Regions from separate parts of the Chryseobacterium sp. SIMBA_028 genome, predicted to be linked through region 3. Evidence: riboswitches for the same ligand, from Rfam matches in the RefSeq annotation. Region 3 holds a riboswitch; each other region holds the start of a gene.
What was found. Region 3 has a riboswitch for cobalamin ahead of metE (5-methyltetrahydropteroyltriglutamate--homocysteine S-methyltransferase). Riboswitches for the same ligand answer to the same signal wherever they lie in the genome.

Region 1: another riboswitch for cobalamin. It lies ahead of SCA31_RS08460 (acyl-CoA thioesterase); the one in region 3 lies ahead of metE (5-methyltetrahydropteroyltriglutamate--homocysteine S-methyltransferase).
Region 2: another riboswitch for cobalamin. It lies ahead of SCA31_RS02485 (T9SS type A sorting domain-containing protein); the one in region 3 lies ahead of metE (5-methyltetrahydropteroyltriglutamate--homocysteine S-methyltransferase).

Annotation. Positions count from the first base shown of each region.
Region 1 covers NZ_JAWRWZ010000005.1:175,776-181,384, reverse strand. The annotation lists gene SCA31_RS08475 (endonuclease MutS2) at 1-27, shown strand, start outside; gene SCA31_RS08470 (T9SS type A sorting domain-containing protein) at 88-1,137, opposite strand; gene SCA31_RS08465 (hypothetical protein) at 1,376-2,173, shown strand; cobalamin riboswitch at 2,207-2,388, shown strand; gene SCA31_RS08460 (acyl-CoA thioesterase) at 2,503-2,886, shown strand; gene SCA31_RS08455 (HD domain-containing protein) at 2,993-3,583, opposite strand; gene SCA31_RS08450 (XAC2610-related protein) at 3,591-4,283, opposite strand; gene SCA31_RS08445 (PadR family transcriptional regulator) at 4,882-5,211, shown strand; gene SCA31_RS08440 (PspC domain-containing protein) at 5,223-5,609, shown strand, end outside.
Region 2 covers NZ_JAWRWZ010000002.1:43,753-49,361, forward strand. The annotation lists gene dnaG (DNA primase) at 1-1,983, shown strand, start outside; gene clpP (ATP-dependent Clp endopeptidase proteolytic subunit ClpP) at 2,093-2,779, shown strand; gene SCA31_RS02485 (T9SS type A sorting domain-containing protein) at 2,881-3,999, opposite strand; cobalamin riboswitch at 4,069-4,264, opposite strand; gene SCA31_RS02490 (esterase-like activity of phytase family protein) at 4,520-5,609, shown strand, end outside.
Region 3 covers NZ_JAWRWZ010000001.1:219,117-224,725, forward strand. The annotation lists gene SCA31_RS01005 (bacteriocin-like protein) at 1-128, shown strand, start outside; gene SCA31_RS01010 (Lrp/AsnC family transcriptional regulator) at 194-655, opposite strand; cobalamin riboswitch at 847-1,033, shown strand; gene metE (5-methyltetrahydropteroyltriglutamate--homocysteine S-methyltransferase) at 1,204-3,507, shown strand; gene SCA31_RS01020 (anti-sigma factor domain-containing protein) at 3,646-4,458, opposite strand; gene SCA31_RS01025 (RNA polymerase sigma factor) at 4,460-5,071, opposite strand; gene msrB (peptide-methionine (R)-S-oxide reductase MsrB) at 5,120-5,609, shown strand, end outside.

The sequences.
Region 1 (5,609 bases), on a different contig from region 3:
GATTCTGAAGAATTAGAGAGAATTTAATCTGTTTGAAGATTATTCAAATCATAAAAGAGAGTACTTTTCAGTACTCTCTTTCTATTTTTACTCTTTGATGAATTTTAAATTGGTTAAATTTTTATCTTTAAACTGGATAAAATAAATTCCTTTAGAAAAATGTTTAACATCAATTTTCTTATCAGAAACTTTTCCGTTATACACTTTTTGTCCACTTGTGTTAAAAATTTCAAAATCTGTGCGTGATTGTATTCCTGAAATATTTAAAATATCAGAAACAGGATTGGGATACAGACTTATTTTTTCTGAAGCTTTTATTTCATCAATAGATAAAGTACCGTTGAAAGAATACACCTGATAATCTTCAGTTTCTCCAAAATTATTAGTACCACAGGAATTAATATAAGGCAGCAATGCTACTCTCATTGTAACGCCGCAGTCTCCAGTATTAAAGAATGTAGGAACATTAAAAGTATAAAGATTGGGATAAAATGAAATTCCCGTTATTCTTTCATCAACTTCAAAAGCACCATCTCCATTAAAGTCTATCCAAGCAACTATATCTGGTCTTCTTATTGGTTTGGGAGCTGTCCATGTAGGATGTATAGCTATAGTATTTCCCATACTACCTGGTTGAAGATAGACCCTACGCGGGTAGCCATCATTACGATAATCTGTATAAGTTGAAGGTCCTGAATTACTCTCCATTACAGGTCCACCAACCGGTGTAACAGTAACATTTGAAAGATGGCCTATATTTGGATCTATAGAACTTGATGTACAATAATTTTTATATGTAGAAAAAAATACAGATGACGAGTTCTCTCCTGATGAAACTTCTGTGACCTGAACTTCATAAGGTGTACATGGTACTAAAGGTTCAAGAGTAGCAGTATTTCCCGTCACAGCAACGGATGTCCAAACATTTGAACCGGAAACCCTATATTTTACCAAAAAATTATTAGAATTTTGAATAGCATCCCAATTCACTACAGCAGACGTACTAGAGATACCCGATATTTTAACATTTGTAGGTACTGACAAAAAAGTAAAGCTTTCGATATTTCTCGAAAAAGCTTTGTTTGGATTGAGTGCTCCTGTTAATAGGAACACTAATAAGTAAAGTGTATTTCTCATGAGTTATAGTAGTTTTATTAAAAAAATCATTCAAATTTAACTCTTTTTCTTTGGTTATGAAGTCTTATTCTGAAATACCACTAAATACATTCTACAGTTATTGTACATCAAAAAATCATATATTAAATCAAATAATAAGTTTTCTTTAAAAAAAATGAATATTAAGATTTATATAAAATGAATCTACTAACAGGAATACATTTAATTTATATATTTGGGGAATTAAAAATCTGTTATAATGATTTCAGTCAACAAAGCATTCTACTTATCTGCTTTCAGTATTTTTTCTTTAGCACTCGTTAAGGGGCAGAATAAAGTTCCTTTTGGTGTTGTAAAAGCAGAGGAAGGATATGCCAATGTACGTGTACATAAGGATAACTACAGAAAAATTGTAGATAAGATCCGTATGCGTAAAGGTGATGTATTTGTTTATGTAAAGCCTGCTCCGGGAGAAACGGAATGGATCTGGATCAAATATCCTGAAAAACAGGATGACGAGAAGCCATTTGTACGCTATGAAACTCTTGACAAGGAAGGAATGGTCAACAAGGAACGTATTGCTTATATTGATCAGCTTCCAGCCTACACTCCCTCAAAATCTAAAAATGGAAAATCATTAATTTTCACAGATAATTCTGATCCCAAAGTTCTTACTTCTCAAAGAAGCAAAGTGGTCATCGATATTTATCCATCCAACGCCGGCTACCGTAAAAAGGAAAAAGATGCTGAAGGAAAGCTTCTTACCATTGATAAGGTAAAGCCTTGGGGAATAGGAAACGATCTTCCTGAAGGAATGACGGAAATTAAGTCCATCAGAGTACAACAACCCGGAAGAGGATCTGTTTTTGTAAGGGAAGCCATCAAAAATATGTTCCAGCCTACCATGGATTTCAACAACATAGGGGTTACTTCTTTGGACAATGACAATATTTTCCTTTATATGATCAATGGTTCAGGAGAAAACAGATATACCACTCTTTGGACGATCAAGAAAGGAAGAGTGATCAGCCAGATTATTTATCATAATCCGGAATAAATTCATTATTTTTGCACCGAAAAAGTTTAACGCTTATTCATCACAGAAACTGGTTCTGCCTAACCGCAGATTAAAAGGGAACCGTGTGAAAATCACGGACTGTCGCGCAACTGTAAGTAACTGAAATCTTTATCAAAAGATCCACTGTGCGAGGCATGGGAAGGAGATAAAAGATGTTACAAGTCAGGAGACCTGCCTTTTCTTAAACAAGAAACTTTCGCGATTTGAAGTTTTATTGATCTGATGGATTGTTTCAGGGATTTCCAAGATTCCTGTCATTATTCTGTTGTTTTGATATTATTTCATTTCGCCTTAATTAATAATGAAATATGACTACAGAAGAAAGAATTGAAGCAGCCGAAACCAGAATCTTTAAAGCGGTTTTCCCAAACACGACCAATCATTACGATACTCTTTTCGGAGGTACTGCCATGCAGCTGATGGATGAAGTAGCCTTTATCACTGCTACCCGATTTGCAAGAAAAAGAGTGGTAACGGTAAGCAGCGACAAGATCGATTTTAAAAAACCTATTCCTGCCGGAACTATTGTTGAGCTGATTGGAAGAGTTTCACATGTTGGAAAAACAAGTATGAAGGTAAGTGTGGAGATCTTTACAGAACAAATGTACTCCTACGAAAGAGAAAAAGCAATTGTAGGTGATTTTACCTTTGTAGCAATTGACGAATTCAAAAAACCAATTCAAATACTATAATAATAAGTTTCGGGCGGCCTTTGGCCGCCCGAAATTTTTCCAAAACAGTGATAAAAATCAGCCTCTTTCTATCAGAAAAACAAGACCGAATATTGAGCTGTTTTTATTATCTTACCACTTTGTCAGTTTCCAAACTTCTGTTTAATAAGAGTTCAAATGCTTCACCCATCTCGTCCGATGCTCTGGTAATTGCATTTTCAAGCATATTTCTGATCTGCTTTTCTGTAACGCCGGCTTCCGTCCAGCTTTTTCCTGAAGTATGAGAGTTCAGTATAAAAGGCATAATTCTATCGATAGCACAAGCAAAAATAGCATCAGGAGTTTTTTCCTCTTCAAATTCCAGCCATAGATTAAAGAACTCCGTACGCAAAGGCTCATCCAGAATTCCAAAGATCTTTTGGGCAGAGATTTTTTCCCTTTCAAATTTTCCTACCATTGCTTTCTCATCAAACAAGAAAGTATCCCCTGCCTCAATCTCTACAAGATCGTGAATAGAAAGCATTCTTATTACCCTCAGTAAATCAATATCTGTACGGTTTTTAGCATATGGATAAAGAATTTGTGCCAGAATAATGATTTGCCACGAATGTTCTGCCGTATTCTCTCTTCGGGAGTCATCTGCATTATAGTTTCTTCTTTGAACATTTTTCAGGGCATCTACTGCCAGGATAAAATCGATCTCTTTCTGTATCTTCATCTTACTTTTATTTATTATATTCTTCTGCTGGATATACCTTGGTTTTAGTAACCCATTTATTATTTATTTTTTCTTGTGTGATCACTTTTACATACCGTTCATCACTCTTATCCTCTTCCTTTTCAAGCACCTTGTCCAGTCCCTTATTCGGAATTACCCTATATTCTGTAGTAAAAAAATTACAACATCCCGACTTTCCATAGCAAATCAAACGTTTACGAACAGGATCTGTTTCAAAAAGATCAAAATAGCTGGAAGCAATGTCTGTAAGTTCATTACTTTTCACAAAAGCCATCCTTGTCTTGTTGAACACATATACATCATAGGAAGCACTGCTATAATTCCCAAGGTTTCCATTTCTTATCGCTATATCCTCCGTTCCGTCAAAATTAAAGTCATCAAAAACCACAGGGCTTTGTTCCTTGCTTAGCTGAGTCATTTTTCCTGGTATAGGTTTTTGATCATTTCCAAAACTTAACACCAGATTATCAGACGTAAAAGTTTGCACCTTGGCGTTTTTATTATCAAACAACTCCACAGTTCCTTTACCCATACACCCATCGTGATCACAGTTTCCAATATGGATTACAGCATCATAGTTTTTCGACGCATCTTTAACCTCAAATTGATACTGTCCAAAACACACAGGGCCTAATAAAATAAAGGCTGATAAACTTTTGTAGTAATTTAAAATATTCATAGTAATAGTAAATGTGAATTCAATTGTTTCTATAAAACTCTCCATAACAAAAATACGAATCCTTCGATCTACCTCAAAATTCACACGGCATTATATCTCAGAATATGAAATCAGACATTTAATTTTTAGAAGCTATTCCCGCTATCCGCTCATACTCCTCGCTCCTGCTCCAAAATCCAAATATGCTGTGGGGTAGCCGCTCCTATCAGGGCTATGAAGTCTAATTATCAATAATATTATCATTGTATATCAATCAGTTTGATCTTCAGCAAAAAATATCAGCCGCAATAAAACCCTTGAGATTGCCATCCTATTTAAACTAAAACAAATCTTATCTCATTCCATTTCTCAACCCATAGTACTCAATTTTCAAGATTAAAATCAATTATTTTGCCTTGAAAATGATTTCATGAAAATTCAAAATAAAATTATATTACTGATTATCAGATAATTAAATAATTTATTTAAAAAATTTCACTACTTTGTATTGCATAATACCATTTTATTTACATATCTTTGTAATGTAAAATTAGAATAGGCCCAACTAGCTAGGGGTATTTTTCTAAAATATATAACTAATTAACAAAACTTATCAAAGATGAATACTGAAAATACCAAAGCGCAAATGCGAAAAGGGATTCTGGAATTCTGTATTCTAAGTCTCATCAATAATCGCGAAATGTATGTTTCCGATCTTATAGATGAACTGAAAAAAGGAAAACTGGATGTAGTGGAAGGGACCCTCTACCCTCTTCTTACAAGACTTAAAAATGGAGAGTTTCTCTCCTACAGATGGGAAGAATCTACCGGGGGACCACCCAGAAAATATTATCAAATTACAGAAAAAGGAAAACTTTTCCTGGATGAACTTCTCAATACGTGGAATGAGCTGACAGCCTCAGTAAACCAAATCACCCAACAAAATTAAAAAACAAAGCTATGAACAAGACACTCTCAATAGGACTCGCAGGTTTTTCTTTTACCATAGAAGAACACGCATATATAAAGCTCAGCGATTACCTGAACGCCCTAAGAAGCTCACTGGATGCTTCTGAAGCAGATGAGGTAATGCATGACATAGAAATAAGAATGGTGGAGATTTTCAGAGATTCTCTGGGAAAACGTGAAGTGATAAACGATACAGACGTAGAAAAAGTAATCGCACAGATCGGAACCCCTGAGAAGATTGAAGAACAGGAAGAGGCTTATTTTTCTGAAAAAAATACAACTAAAAATACGACCAACACAGGAAATAGTTACACAGACAAAAAACAATTGTTCCGTGATCCTGAAAAACAAAAAATTGCAGGAGTTTGTGCAGGTTTA
Region 2 (5,609 bases), on a different contig from region 3:
TCTAAGCAGACCATTGATAAGATATTCTCCACAATCCGGGTAGAAGAGATTGTGGGTGAATATGTGCAGTTGAAAAGAGCAGGGTCTAACTTTAAGGGGCTCAGTCCTTTTCATGAAGAAAAATCGCCAAGTTTTGTGGTTTCACCAAGTAAGCAGATCTGGAAAGATTTCTCTACCGGAAAAGGAGGTACAGCCATCTCTTTCCTGATGGAAATTGAAAACTTTACTTATCCTGAAGCACTTCGCCACGCAGCCAAGAAATATGGAATCGAAATTGAAGAAGATCTTCGTGAAATTTCTGAGGAAGCCAAGCATGCACAGACGGAAAAAGATTTGCTGTATAAGATTCATGAGGTTGCCAATACCTATTTTCAGGAGATCCTTTGGGATGATGAAGAGGGACGAAGCATAGGTCTTGCTTATTTTAAGGAAAGAGAACTTAAGGATGATATCATCAAGAAGTTCCAGCTTGGATATTCCCCAGAAAAAAAGAATGCCTTTACAACCTATGCGCTGGAAAAGGGTTACAATAAGGAGATTCTTGAAAAATCAGGACTTTCCATTTTTCCTGAAAATACCCCTTCAGGAGTAGACCGTTTCAGAGAAAGGGTTATTTTCCCGATTCATAGTTTTTCAGGAAGGGTTTTAGGATTTGGAGCAAGGATTCTGAAGAACAATGTTAAAACGGCGAAGTATCTCAACTCACCGGAAACAGAGATTTATCATAAATCCAATGTTCTTTACGGATTAAACCAAAGTAAACAGGCTATTTCGAGAAAGAATGGCTGTCTTTTGGTGGAAGGATATATGGATGTGATTTCTCTTCATATGTCCGGAATAGAGAACGTTGTAGCAAGTTCCGGAACTTCACTGACTACAGAGCAAATTAAGTTGATAAAGAGGCTTACAGAAAATGTAACGATCCTTTTTGACGGTGATAATGCCGGTATTAAAGCCAGTTTCCGAAGCATAGATATGTTGCTGACAGAAGGAATGAACATCCGTGTATTGCTATTCCCCGATGGTGATGACCCGGATTCCTTTGCCAGAAAACATCCGCAGGAATATGTTGAAAAATACATTGAAAATGAAGCGATGGATTTCATCGACTTTAAGGCTGAAATTCTGCTAAGGGACGTAGGAAGTGATCCCATTAAAAAGGCTGAGGCCATTCGTGATATTGTAAAATCGGTTTCCTTTGTACAGAATGCCCTAAAAAGGGAAGTGTATCTTAAGGAGGTTTCCAATAAGTTTGGTCTTTCTGAACAGAGTCTTTTCAATGAACTGGATGTTCAGAAGCAGATTACTCAGAATCAGACGCATCATGTTCAGCAGCAACAAAAAGAAAAGACTGCCACTCCAAAAATGGAGATCGTTCCTTTGGATAAGGAGAAAGAAGATCCTTTTCTGTTTGATGTCTTGTTTATGGAGAATAAACTGGTAGATCATATGCTGATGTTTGGGGATATTGTATTGAAGAGGAAGAATGAACAAAATGAAGAATATCAGATTACCGTTATTGAGGAAATTCTCCATCATTTTGAAGAGGAGCAGTATACATTTTTAGTCAAAGAAAATGAGATTATTATTAACCAGGTAAAAGAGGGAATTCAGAAAGAGGAACTTAGAAGCGGGAACTTTTTTGTATCTTTTATGGATGAAGAGATTACCTCAAAGGTGGTGGATGCTTTACTACCTTTGGATGAACTTGAAAACTGGGCTTCCAGAAGTATTTATCCACCCAATTACGGAGATAAGGTAGCAGATCAGATCAAAGGAGATGTTTTATTGCATAAATACAGGTATATTGATTATTTAATCACAGAGACAGCCAAGGAACTGGATGAACACAGCAGTACGGATGAAACCAAGTATTATGAGCTGATTAAAAAGATTACCTTGCTGAAACAGGCTTCAATACGATTAAGCAATATTATAGAATATTCACCGATCAAGGGAATTTACGGGAATAGAAAAAGATAGTTTAAAGGCAGCAATTTTCAGGATTCTGTGACAAAAAGTCCTATAAAATTTTAGGAATAAATATTGTAATTTAAACTTTGAGAATATTAAAATAATACATAATAGAAATATGGACATTAAAAAAGATTTCAGAGATTTCTCTGTAAAGCATTTAGGAAACAACGGTTTGGTTACCGATCAGTATATGGGTATGTATGGCCCAACGAATCTTACCCCATACATTATGGAGGAAAGAAGATTAAACGTTGCTCAGATGGACGTTTTCTCCCGTTTGATGATGGACAGAATTATCTTCCTGGGAACAGGGATTGATGATCAGGTAGCGAACATCGTTACAGCACAGCTTTTATTCTTGGAAAGTGCTGATCCTTCAAAAGATATTCAGATCTACATCAACTCTCCTGGTGGTAGCGTGTATGCAGGTTTAGGAATTTATGACACTATGCAGATCATTAAGCCAGATGTAGCAACAATCTGTACAGGTATGGCTGCTTCAATGGGAGCTGTATTATTGGTTGCAGGTGAAAAAGGAAAACGTTCTGCTTTGAAGCACTCAAGAGTAATGATTCACCAGCCTTCAGGAGGTGCACAAGGGGTTGCTTCTGATATGGAGATCAACTTGAGAGAGATGTTGAAATTAAAGCAAGAGCTTTATGAGATTATCGGACACCACTCAGGACAAACTTATGAGTGGGTTGAAAAATCTTCTGACAGAGATTACTGGATGACTTCCGAAGAAGCAAAAGGCTACGGAATGGTAGATGAGGTTCTTCAAAGATCTACAGAGAAAAAATAATTGATTTTAAAATCATAAAAAAACGTACCTGAAGAGGTACGTTTTTTTGTTATGATAAACCTTGTGTATATATAAGGTTCATTTAAGAGTCAGAATATTTCTTATTTCTTAACTATCTTCTGTATTGTAGAGCTGTTGGATGTCTTAATTTCTACCCAATACACGCCTGCATTTAAAGATTTCGCATTGATCTTTGCTGCTTGGGATGTCATTACTTTTTGTCCCGATGCAGAATAAATATTGACTTCTTTAATGTTTTCTGATGTTTCAATATGAATAAAATCACTTGTCGGATTAGGATAAACACTGAATTTATTTTTATGTACAGAAGAAACTCCCAGTGTTGCATTATTGGCTTCCGTAGGGGTAAATGGTCTTCTTTCTCCAAAACTTAATCCTAACCAGCTGTTATTACTCAATTGTATTTGATTAAGATCTGTTTTTTTCTGCCAGCTTGAAAGATCTTTTCCCGTATATAATTTCCAGTTTTCCGTTGCTGAACCGTTTCCTGTGAAAGTATTTAATGATAGATTGGAAATTTGATTATTACCGGCAGTGAAATTGAAATAAGAAGCCTGAGATTGAATAAGCTGTAGCGCCTGTTCAGCAGTTATACTTCCGTTGTATTTAATTCCAAAAACAAAAGAATTGGCATTGCCATTGGTATTATCCGTTCCAAAGTCTATCACAACAAGGCTTTTGTTGCTTCCTGTTCCCACCCAGTTGGTAATTTGGGATGAGGTAAACCATTGGGAACTGTAGGCCGGCACTGGAGTAGATGGTGGAGTGTCAATTTGAGCATTGTCAGTACCATAGGTGATTCCAAACCATAATCCATCTGTTAAATGAACATAACCGGCCCCATTATTTTCATTAGACATATTTTCAGGACTTGGCCCGAACCAGGGTATCCAGGAATCATCTGTACTCGGAGTATGGTGGTTATAGGTGAAGCTGAACAGATATCCTGAAAGAATATCAGCCTGCATTTTAGGTTCTGCTGACATAATAGCATTGATCATGTCTTCCGCCATTAAATTATCCGCGTCAAAACGATACCCCCATGCATAGGATTTTGGAGTGTTGTTATCATTAAAATCGGCAATGAAATAAGCCTTTTTAGAACCTGTTCCTACCCAAAACTTAATGTCGTTTTCTGTGAATTGGGCAAAGAAAAACTGCATACATAGCAGCAAGAAAAAAAGATAGATTTTTCTCATAATATAATTAAATTAAAGTTTTATTCCCGAAACTTATTCCCGAAAAAAGAATCAGATCCTTAGTTCAGAAATGAAAAATGTATTCAAGGCAGGTCTCCTGGCTCGCATCCTTATAGCTAACCTTCCCAGATTTTTTTAATCCAGTGGTAGTATAGTGCTATAGGTGAAACAGCTTACAGTTGCGGGTACAGCTCAAGAATTGAATAATATTCTCACTTGATTCCCTATTAATGAACAATGTTCAACCTTAGAACACTACAAATATATCATATAAATTTTTGAAGCCCTTTTGTGAATTATGTACGGAATTGTGTTTTTTTTGATGGTTATATATGCTTTGTTGCTTTAGATTTCGTGAGTTGATAGTAAATTGTAAATTATCTTTTTATTTTCGAATAAAACTCTAGGTTTTTATTGTTTATATTCAATTCATTCTGGAGTTCCATTGTTAAAATACAATTATTATTGTATTCAAGATCAGTTTACAATCAATTTATACTTTCGCGCCATAAAAGTTAATATGAAAAAACTACTATTATCTGCCTTGGTAATGACTGTGTTATTATCATGTAATAAAGATGATGACAATGTGAATAACCAGGAGGTCAATTATTCTAAACTTCCTCAGGAGTTTCCTTTTTCTAAAATGGCAACTATAAATGGGGTAGATGTGATAAATGGTGGCTTTGGCTCCGGGGCTGCAGCTCATCCCAGCAGAAAAGGTGAATTTTATGTGATTACAGATCGTGGCCCGAATACAGATTATCTGAATGGTAAGAAGTTTTTGACCCCCAATTTTACCCCAACCATTATGCATTTTAAAATTAATGCTGAAAGAAATGTAGAAGTAATCAAATATATTAAGCTTAAAAATCCATCAGGACAACCTATTACCGGACTTCCAAACCCGGTAGGAATGGGAAGCACAGGGGAGGTGGCTTATGATGCAGCAGGAAATGTTCTGGGTACGGATAATTATGGTCTGGATAGTGAAAGTATCGTTGCTGCACCAGACGGTACATTCTGGGTATCTGATGAGTATGGTCCACATATCGTTCATTATAGTGCAGAAGGAGTAGAGATGGAAAGAATAAGCCCGATTGGAGTGAATACAGGTACAAAAAAATTACCTGCAGTTTTGGCGAAAAGAAGAGCCAATAGAGGGATGGAAGGTCTTTGTATGACTCCGGACGGAAAAACATTGGTAGGAACTATACAGTCTATGATGCTGGTGCCTACGAAAGCGCTGGCAACGAATACTACTTTAACCAGAATTGTGACTTTTGATATTGCTACAGGACAAACCAAGCAATATCTGTACAGACAGGATGGCGGGGCTTCTGATTCAGTATGTGATATCACGGCATTAGGCAATAATGAGTTTCTTGTGATTGAAAGAGACGGAAACTTTGGAACTCAGGGGGGAATTAAAAAAGTATATAGAATCAGTCTAAGCAGTGCCACTGATGTCAACGGAACTGATCTGGCTGCTGTAGACGGAATGAAAGTAAATGGTAAGGCCTTGGAGCAATGTACTTGGGATGAACTTACCAATGCAGGAATAAAACCTGTTACTAAAAAACTGGCTGTAGACCTGGTGGCAAAACTAG
Region 3 (5,609 bases):
TAGGCGGTGTAGTTGGCGGCGTTGTTGGCGGTGTAGGTACTATTGTAGGTAATGCATTATGTCAAACTCAATGCGTTGTTAACGGTGTAATTCACATCAAGTTACTTGAATGTGGATCTACTTGCTAAGAAAAAACGAACAAGCACTTAAAAAGTATACCGCTCTTTTCAGAGCGGTTTTTTTATGGGAAATATTATATCGTCAGGCCGTGGTTGTTTTTTACTTCAGCCATTACAAATGTACTGTGGGTACTTCCTATAGAATCCACCGAACCAAGCTTGTTAAATACAAAATCCTGATAATGCTTCATATCCCTAACCTGTACTTTCAATAGAAAGTCAAAATCGCCGGAAATATTATAACATTCTGCTACTTCTTCAATTTCCAGAATTTCATTTACAAAATCATACCCTACAGACCGATCATGAATTTTTAACTTGATCTGACAAAAAACCGTAAATCCACGGTTGAGTTTTTCAGCATCTAAAACAGCTGCATATCTTTTAATATACCCATCCTGTTCAAGTCTTTTTACCCTTTCAAAAACAGGAGAGGGAGACAAGTTTATTTCCTTGGCAAGTTCTTTAACGGTCAATTTTGAATTGTTCTGAAGCAGTCTCAGTAAATTCAGGTCCTTATCATCAAGTTGTTCCACAGAATATTATTCTTTTAAATTTAAAATCAATCAAAATTACAGAATTATATTCTTTTAAATATAATTTATAAAGTTTTATTTGCTTAATAAATACTAAACAATTGTCAATATATTCTGTATCACTAATTTTACACAAAATTAAAATCTTTTACCAGTACTCATTAAAGGGTGGTAAAAACAGTTCTTTATATACTTCATCAAACAGGAAAGGTTTTACGTAAGGTAGATTAATAGGGAATCGTGTGAGAATCACGAGCTGTCGCGCAACTGTAAGTAACACACCAAAAGTTTCTGTCCTTGGATATCCACTGCCAAAAGCGGGAAGGATGACAGAAACTGTTACAAGTCAGGAGACCTGCCTTTACTGAATGACAATGCTTTCGCGGGCTGAAGCTTTTGAGTCATACAGATGATATAGGATAGTGCATTTTTCCAAGGATGAATGACACTGTTTACCTTTATCACTTATGTCAAGATCTTCTTATCCGCCAAACATTCCGAAGCATTCAAAGGACTTTTAACAAAAAAGTTTAATTAAAAGTTTAAAAATGCAAACACACATTCTGGGCTATCCGCGTATTGGTAGCAAAAGAGAACTCAAAAAAGCCTGCGAGCAATATTGGTCAGGCAAGATTGTTTTGGAGGAACTTCTTACGGTGGGAAGAAATATCTGTAACCAAAACTGGAATATTCAGAAAGAAGCAGGAATAGACTTTATTCCCTGTAATGATTTTTCCTACTATGATCAGGTATTGGATATGAGCCTTATCGTAGGAGCTATTCCGACACGTTATCATGAGGTTGCCCTTAAAAGAAACAACTCAGAACTTGATCTTTACTTTGCAATGGCCAGAGGATATCAAAAAGACGGGCTGGATATTACCGCCATGGAAATGACCAAATGGTTTGATACCAATTATCATTATATTGTTCCTGAATTCTATAAAAACCAGCAGTTTAAACTTACTTCAAGTAAAATATTCAATGAATTTGCAGGAGCTAAGCAAGCCGGGATCAATGCCAAACCTGTCATTATCGGATTGGTTTCCTATTTACTTTTAGGAAAGGAAAAAGAAGAGGGATTTGATAAGCTGGATCTTGCCAAAAATATTCTACCTGTCTACATCGAGATTTTATCAAAACTTCAGGAACAGGGTGCAGAATGGATTCAGTTTGACGAACCGTTCCTTTCTCTGGATATTACAGAAAAAGCTAAAGAAACCTATACGGCTGTTTATTCGGAACTTAGAAAGCAATTCCCATCATTAAAATTCATTGTGGCCACTTATTTTGATGGATTAAAAGATAATCTGTCTCTTGCCGTTTCACTTCCTGTACATGTTTTACATATTGATTTGGTAAGAAATCCCGAGCAATTAGAAGAGGTAATCAATTCAATTCCGGAAAGTCTAAGTTTATCACTGGGACTTGTAGATGGAAGAAACATATGGAAAAATGACTATGAGAATTCCTTAGCCTTTATCAATAAAACCGTTGAAAAATTAGGTTCGGAAAGAGTTCTTATTGCCCCATCATGTTCATTGCTCCATTCTCCATGTGATTTAGACTTTGAAACCAGTCTTAATCCTGAAATTAAGGACTGGCTGGCATTTGCCAAGCAAAAGGTAAAAGAAGTTGTCAACCTTAAGGAATTAGCTTCCGGAACAGAAAATCAAGATATTATTAATGATTTTGAGGAAAATAAAAAAGCAGTTTTAAGTAGAAAAACATCTTCTTTAATTCATAATAATATTGTAAAGCAAAGAGCAGAAGCTGTAACGGAAGAAGATTCACAGCGAAAGAATTCATTTCAAATTCGTAGAGAAGAACAGCAAAAAGCATTACAACTGCCATTATTTCCTACCACGACCATTGGATCATTTCCACAAACTGCCGAAGTAAGAAGCTGGAGAGCCAAGTTCAAGAAAGGAGAATTAACCGCAGAGCAATATGATACCTTATTGAAAGAAGAAACCCAGAGAACAATCCGTTGGCAGGAAGAAATCGGAATCGATGTTTTGGTTCATGGGGAATTTGAACGTAATGATATGGTGGAATACTTCGGTGAGCAACTTGAGGGTTTTGTATTTACCAAAAACGGGTGGGTGCAAAGCTATGGAAGCCGATGTGTAAAACCTCCGATCATTTTTGGGGATGTTTCCCGCCCTGCACCCATGACGGTTTACTGGTCACAATATGCACAGTCACAAACCAATCAGTGGGTAAAAGGGATGTTAACAGGACCGGTTACCATTCTGCAGTGGTCTTTTGTACGTGATGACCAACCCCGCTCCGAAACTTGTAAGCAGATTGCCTTGGCTATTCGAGACGAAGTGGTAGATCTTGAAAAAGCAGGAATCAGAATTATTCAAATTGATGAACCAGCTATACGAGAGGGGCTTCCATTAAGAAAAACAGAATGGCAGAATTACCTGAAATGGGCTGTAGAAGCCTTTAGAATCTCGGCAAGTGGAGTAGACGACGCGACCCAGATCCATACGCATATGTGCTATTCGGAATTCAATGATATTATTAAAAATATCGCTGATATGGATGCAGACGTTATTACCATAGAATGTTCCCGCTCCCAAATGGAACTTTTAAATGCATTTGCAGATTTTAAATATCCTAATGAAATAGGTCCTGGAGTCTATGATATTCATTCACCTAGGGTTCCGTCAAAAGAAGAAATGATAGAACTTCTGAAAAAGGCTCAGGATGTAATTCCTGCCCATCAGCTTTGGGTAAATCCGGACTGTGGATTGAAAACAAGACATTGGGAAGAAACTGAAAAGGCTTTAATCGCCATGGTTGCCGCTGCCAAGGAGGCTGCTGTTGAATATTCAATTTAAAAGTAAATTTTCCAATTGTATACCAATCAAAAAGCATCCATCAGGATGCTTTTTGAATTTATTACTTTTAAATATTATAATTTTATATACAATAAGATTTTATGTATCTGAATAACATCATAATAATCAAATCCATTATTATATTCCTCCCATTACATACATGTTTTCCATAGTAGGAACAGCGCTTCCTCCTTCTTTTTCAAGAGTAATGGCAAAAGCCTGTGCATTTGGAATATTAGCCAATGCAATCAAACTGTCTTTATCCTGGCTATACATACCTGCACTTACAGGTTTTCCGTCTGCAATTGCCCAAAGCTGATACTGCATTCCTGTGGGAGCTTTTGGAAGACTTTCTGCACTCAGGTACACTTCTTTTGTTTTTTTGTCCCAGAAAACCATGGCTTTTGCATCCTGGTGTTTCTCCACTCCTTTTAGCATTACCATTTGCATATCAGGATTGGAAAACATAGCCATTTTCTGATTCATTTTCTTCATGGCAAGATCCTGAGACTGTTTCTCAGTCTTCATTTTTGCAATTTCTTTGTGACTTTCAGATTGTTTGCTCACCCAAAAAAGATTGCCTGCAATACTTCCTAAAAATAAAACAGAAGCAGCAATACCTAAGGTTTTCCAGTTATTGTTGGTTTTAATGCTGCTATTTTCTTCCAAAGGTTTAACAACAGGAGCCGGAATAGAAAGGGAAGGTTTTTCCTCTTCCATGCTCTGTTCCTGCTGAATTTTATTCCAAATTTTAGATTTCAAATCACTTGGAGGTGTTACAGCCTGAGCCGTAGCAAGATGTTCCAAAGTTTTTTGCGCTTCTTCAAAAGCAGCTTTTACTTCAGCATTATTCTTCATCACACACTCCAAAATACCCGCTTCCTCTGGAGAAGCATGGCCTAGAATATAAGATTCTATAATTCCGGATGATATGTATTCTTTAGTGTTCAATTTATTGATAGTCTTTTAGCAAATCCTTTAATTTCATCAGTGCGTTCCGCATTTTCGTTTTTACCGTTCCCAGCGGTATCTTCAGTTTTTCGGATATTTCATGTTGGGTATATCCCTGATAATAAGCCATATTGATAAGTTCCTGTTTATCAACCTCAAGGCCTTCAAGCACGTTATTAAATCCAATATAATCGGATGAATCATTGACTGTTGAAAGCTCTGTAGTATTATATACGAAATCCGGAAGGGATTGGTTTTTAAGTTCATTCTGAAATCCTTTCGACTTTAGATAATCTATTGCCGTGTTTCGGGCAATGTTGATCATCCAGGTATAAAATCGTCCTTTAGACACGTCGTATTGATGAATGGAATTCCAAATTTTAACGAAAACATCCTGAATGATTTCTTCCGTATATTCTTTAGACTGAACAATTCGAAAAATTACTCCATACAACGCACCAGAATAGTGGTCATACAGATAATGAAAACCATTTTCGTTTTTTTCTTTTAGTAAAACGATAAGTTCTTCTTCCGAATAGGTTGTTTTAATAGCTTTTATTTTTCCGTCCAAATGTAACAAAATAAAACATATTGACAATAAAATCCAGATCATCTTTTATTTCGTACATGATTATTAGGAAATAATTAAAAAATAGTAAATATGAAAAATATAAATTCAAAAGCAATCTTCATCTTTTGTATTGCTTTATCTACCGGAATATGCAAAGCACAAAACGCTCTTTTTAAAATCACAAATCCCTATTACTCCCATACAGCTCAAAACTCATTGAAAGTAAGCAATGCTGAATGGAAAAAGATTTTAAAGCCTGAACTCTATCAAGTGGCCAGAGAGGGAGCCACAGAAACAGCTTTTACCGGAAAGTATGATGAGTTCGATGAGAGAGGAATGTACTATTGTGCCGTTTGTGGCAATGCTCTTTTCCTTTCTACTTCCAAATTTGCAACAACCTGCGGCTGGCCTTCTTTTTATCAGCCAATCCGTAAAAACAGTGTCAGATATAGAAAAGATACTTCTCATCATATGGAACGGACGGAGGTTCTGTGTGGAAGATGTGATTCCCATCTTGGGCACATGTTTGATGATGGTCCAAAACCTACCGGAAAACGATTCTGTATGAACTCAATCTGTC